Regions from separate parts of the Gordonia sp. w5E2 genome, predicted to be linked through region 2. Evidence: riboswitches for the same ligand, from Rfam matches in the RefSeq annotation. Region 2 holds a riboswitch; the other holds the start of a gene.
The links. Region 2 has a riboswitch for thiamine pyrophosphate ahead of thiC (phosphomethylpyrimidine synthase ThiC). Riboswitches for the same ligand answer to the same signal wherever they lie in the genome.
Positions count from the first base shown of each region.

Region 1: it holds a riboswitch for thiamine pyrophosphate, as region 2 does, so the genes downstream of both, RND64_RS10125 (3-oxoacyl-ACP reductase) here and thiC (phosphomethylpyrimidine synthase ThiC) in region 2, are expected to answer to the same signal.

Region 1 covers NZ_CP144213.1:2,218,040-2,220,418, forward strand. Annotated here, with positions in the region: gene RND64_RS10115 (GNAT family N-acetyltransferase) at 1-168, opposite strand, end outside; gene RND64_RS10120 (hypothetical protein) at 372-581, opposite strand; gene RND64_RS10125 (3-oxoacyl-ACP reductase) at 605-1,378, opposite strand; TPP riboswitch at 1,372-1,468, opposite strand; tRNA gene RND64_RS10130 (tRNA-Val) at 1,616-1,690, opposite strand; tRNA gene RND64_RS10135 (tRNA-Cys) at 1,710-1,783, opposite strand; tRNA gene RND64_RS10140 (tRNA-Gly) at 1,806-1,878, opposite strand; tRNA gene RND64_RS10145 (tRNA-Val) at 2,113-2,184, shown strand; gene RND64_RS10150 (Ada metal-binding domain-containing protein) at 2,270-2,379, opposite strand, start outside.
Region 2 covers NZ_CP144213.1:627,002-629,380, forward strand. Annotated here, with positions in the region: gene thiC (phosphomethylpyrimidine synthase ThiC) at 1-1,378, opposite strand, end outside; TPP riboswitch at 1,372-1,482, opposite strand; gene RND64_RS02745 (daunorubicin/doxorubicin resistance ABC transporter ATP-binding protein DrrA) at 1,627-2,379, shown strand, end outside.

The DNA of each region.
Region 1 (2,379 bases), 1.6 Mb from region 2:
GGTCGTGATGAACCCGGCGATGTCGTCGGGCGACGAGTGCGGCGGACAGGCCAGGGGGAAGGTTGCGGCAGCTACCTCGGCGACGACGCCTGCGAGTGAGGGGTCGACCACGACGTCGACGGCCACGGCACCGTGGGAATGCTGTTCGGGTGCGGCATCGCCGGCCATCTGGCTGGTCGGATGTGGTGGCACAGGCTGCGCTACTTCTTTCCGCAGGTGCAGTTGGCGCCGCACGAGCAGTCGGGCCCGCAGGTGCAGTCGGGGTTGTCGCAGCCGGGTGTCATATCAGCAGTCATGCATACGATTCTACGACCGCGCCGAGAGCGTCGGAAGGCGATCGGCGGGCTCAGATGCACGACGAAGCTCCGGATTCACCCCAGTGAGAGTCGCCACGAGCCCGCGTAGATCTCGCGGAGTTCGGTCACTTCGTATGGCATCGCGCCCTGACCCTCGGTGGTGATGGCGTTGACGATGAGCATGCCGTCGGTGATCTCCCACTTGTACTGGTCCCCGTCGAATGCGGCCTCGCGACCTGATGAGTCGACGACGGTGAAGCTGCCCGGGCGGTAGTCGATGTTCATGCTCGCAGTATGCCTGCCGGTGTTCAGTCCTTGACGAGGCCGCCGTCGACGACGAGGTTCTGTCCGGTGACCGCCCGCGACCACGGTGAGAGGAAAAACAGTGTGGCGTCGGCGAATTCCTCTGGTGTGGTGACCGACCGCAGGGGAGTGGACGCGGCGATGGCGTCGAAGATCTCAGGGGGTGTCGCTGCGCTCGCGTCGGTGGTGCGTAGGAGTCCGCCGGAGACCATGTTGACGGTGATGTTGTCTGGGCCGAGGTCGGCGGCCAGCGTGCGAGTCAGCGCCAGGAGTGCGGCCTTGGCGGCTGTGTAGTCGTGGTAAGGGACGACGGGATTCTGCACGAGGTTGGTGCCGATGTTGACGATGCGCCCCGTACCGGCTTCCCGCATACCCGGAAGTGCCGCCTGTACGACTGTCAGTGCGCCGCCGACGATTCCGCGAAACTGCGCGTCGAGTTCTGCGGTGGTGATGGTGTCGGCGGTTGAGCGGGCGTCGCCGTTGAACGAATAGTCGGGAAGGGCGTTGTTCACCACTGCCGTGATAGGCGCGCCGAAATGGGTTGTCGCAGCATCGATCATCGTCTGAACCGCGTCGGGGTCGGTCACGTCGGCTTCGACGGCGAGTGCTCGGTCGCCGAACTCTGCTGCCAGCGCAACTGCCGCGTCGGCGCTGCGTCGATAGTTGACGACCACGCGCGCACCCTCACGCGCCGCGGCGCGTGCGAGGGTTGCGCCCAGTCCGCGGCCCGCGCCGGTGATCAGTACGACGTGCTCGGAAAGAGGCAGCGCTGCAGGCATTTTCGGACCATCCCTTCGCCAGTGCTAACTGGAGCAGGTTCTGCGGGTCTGATCTCAGCCGACCTTGTGTCGGCACCCCGTGTCAGTCTGGCAATCAGACCGCACTCGGGTGGCGAACGCAAGCACCGCTTAAAGTTGCGTGGGATCCTCGGGGGCATTTTTGTACCCGTGGATCCCACACAACTGCGCCGAGGGGCCGGGGAACAAAAAGATCCCGCTGCGAACAGCGGGATCTGATGGTGCGCGATACTGGGATTGAACCAGTGACCTCTTCCGTGTCAGGGAAGCGCTCTCCCGCTGAGCTAATCGCGCGGGTATGAAATTGGTGGTTTGGAGGTGGCGACGGGAATCGAACCCGTGTACACGGCTTTGCAGGCCGTTGCCTCACCACTCGGCCACACCACCAGATGCGAGTCGACTCGCGCCGAGCGGATGACGGGATTCGAACCCGCGACCCTCACCTTGGCAAGGTGATGCGCTACCAGCTGCGCTACATCCGCATGCTTCGCGAGCAGATCTTGTGGACCATTTGTTGCTCGCGATGCGATGCAGAACATTATCCGACCGACACGCTTCTAACAAATCGCCTGGTCAGAGCCTCGGAAAGTGGGAAGTGTGCAGGCGGAGAGTGTCGCGATGGCACCAAGACGCACCCTTGGGCCGCGATTTGGGTTCCCGGCGTCGATCCGTGTAGTCTTTGCCCTCGTGCACCGACGCCTTTGCGCGTCGCGCGCGGTCCCGTGGCTCAGTGGAAGAGCGTCCCGTTCACACCGGGAAGGTCGCTGGTTCGATCCCAGCCGGGACCACAAGAATGTCGCTGCTCGGTGGGTTGTCTCAACGCCGAGCACTGTGCCCGACAGGGTTCCCTGACCGGCAGTACCTGCGCCGTGATCACTGCGCCTGCCTCCAAGCCCGGTATTTTTCCGGCAGGCACACCGCGCACGGACGGAACCCTGCTGCGATCGCGGTCGCTTCGTCGGCGAAGAAGACGCGATTGTTCA
Region 2 (2,379 bases):
CGCGTTCCTGAGCTCGCGGGTGGGCTTTGGCGAGATCGGCTGAGTGGGCCGCGATCTTGTAGGTGATCACACCGACTTTCACGTCGTCGCGATCGGGTAGCCCGAGGTGCTCCTTCGGGGTGACATAGCAGAGCATGGCCGTCCCAGCTTGCGCGATCATCGCCGCACCGATCGCGGAGGTGATGTGGTCGTATGCGGGCGCGATATCTGTGGCGAGCGGGCCGAGGGTGTAGAACGGCGCCTCCTCGCACAACTCCTCTTCGAGGCGCACGTTCTCGACGATCTTGTGCATCGGGATATGACCCGGCCCCTCGATCATCACCTGCACGCCATGGGATTTCGCGATGCGGGTCAACTCGCCGAGGGTGCGCAGTTCGGCGAACTGTGCCTCGTCGTTGGCGTCGGCAATCGAGCCCGGACGCAGTCCGTCGCCGAGTGAGAAGGTGATGTCGTAGCGCGCGAAGATTTCGCACAGCTCGTCGAAATGCGTGTACAGGAACGACTCTTCGTGGTGGGCGAGGCACCACGCAGCCATGATCGACCCGCCGCGCGAGACGATTCCGGTCACCCGGCGAGCGGTCAGCGGTACGTAGCGCAACAGCACGCCCGCGTGCACCGTCATGTAGTCGACACCCTGCTCGGCCTGCTCGATCACGGTGTCGCGGTAGATCTCCCACGTCAGCTTGGTGGGATCGCCCTTGACCTTCTCCAGTGCCTGGTAGATCGGCACAGTACCGACCGGGACGGGGGAATTGCGCATGATCCACTCGCGGGTGAGGTGGATGTCGTCGCCGGTGGACAGATCCATGATCGTGTCGGCGCCCCATCGCGTCGCCCAGACCATCTTCTCGACCTCTTCCGCGATGGAACTGGTCACCGCCGAATTGCCGATGTTCGCATTGATTTTCACCGCGAACGCCTTGCCGATGATCATCGGTTCGGACTCGGGATGACGGTGGTTGGCTGGGATCACTGCACGTCCGGCAGCGACCTCGCTGCGCACGAGTTCGACGTCGACGTTCTCGCGTGCGGCGATGAAGCGCATCTCGTCGGTGACGAGTCCTGCTCGTGCCCAAGCGAGTTGGGTCGACGCTCCGTCGACGGGGTCGGGACGGTGCCACTCGTCGCGGGTGCGGGCAAGGCCTGCCTCGACGTCGATCACGGCGGTCGAGTCGGTGTAGGGGCCCGATGTGTCGTAGACATCGAGGTGCTCGCCGTTGGTGAGGTTGATGCGTCGCTGCGGAACCCGTAACCCATCGACGTCGGCGTAATGCTTGGTGCTGCCCTCGATCGGACCGGTTGTCAGGATGTCGGAGTCGACCTTGTACGCGGAATTCTGGTACGCGGAATCGCTGCCGCCGGATACACGTGTGCCCATGAGATTCTCCCTACGCCGGCATTACCCGGACAGGTTCATGCGGTCAGCGGCCGCCTGCCGCCATCTCAGCCCTCGGTTACGTGAGAGCCCCCGCGTTGATTCGGTTGTGTGCAGTTCACTCTACTGGCTTGCTGCTGTTGCGTCACGAAACCGGGGGTAGCCCAACGCGAGTTCCTAACTTAGGATTGCCTTACCAAACAGACAGGGTGCTGTTCGAGCTCGCGACGATCCGGAAGGGTGCAACAGCGATGACGTTGGTGGAGATCGTAGGTCTGCAGAAGGATTACGGGGAGGTGCACGCGCTTCGCGGAATCGACGTCGAGATCGCCGAGGGAGAGGTCCTCGGCCTGTTGGGTCCCAACGGCAGCGGCAAGACGACGACCGTCTCGATCCTCGCGACGCTGCAGCGTCCGACCGCCGGACGTGCACTCATCGCCGGACACGACGTCGTCGACGACGCGGCGAGGGTGCGCGAATTGATCTCTCTCACAGGGCAATACGCATCGCTGGACAACACCCTGTCCGCACGAGAGAACCTCGTCATGTTCGGAAGGCTCACCGGCCTGTCGTCGGCCGAGGCGAAGGGCTCCGTGGCACACGTGGCCGAGGCGTTCGGACTGAGCGAGTTCGTCGATCGTCGAGTGTCGGCGCTGTCGGGTGGCCAGCGCCGCCGGGTCGACATCGCGTGCGCACTCGTCACGCGCCCACGGGTGCTGTTCCTCGACGAACCGACAACCGGACTCGACCCGCGTAGCCGTGCCGCGGTGTGGGAAACGATCGCGGCGCTACGAACCGAGGGCATCACCGCGCTGCTCACGACGCAGTATCTCGAAGAGGCCGATCGTCTCGCCGACAACATCGTCATGCTCGATCACGGCTCAGTGGTCGCTCGCGGAACCCCCGAGCAGCTCAAACATCAAGCGGGATCGGCGATCTGCGAGATCACTCTGCTCGACGCAGCCGATGTGACGCGGGTGCGGACCGCGCTGGCCGACCACGAA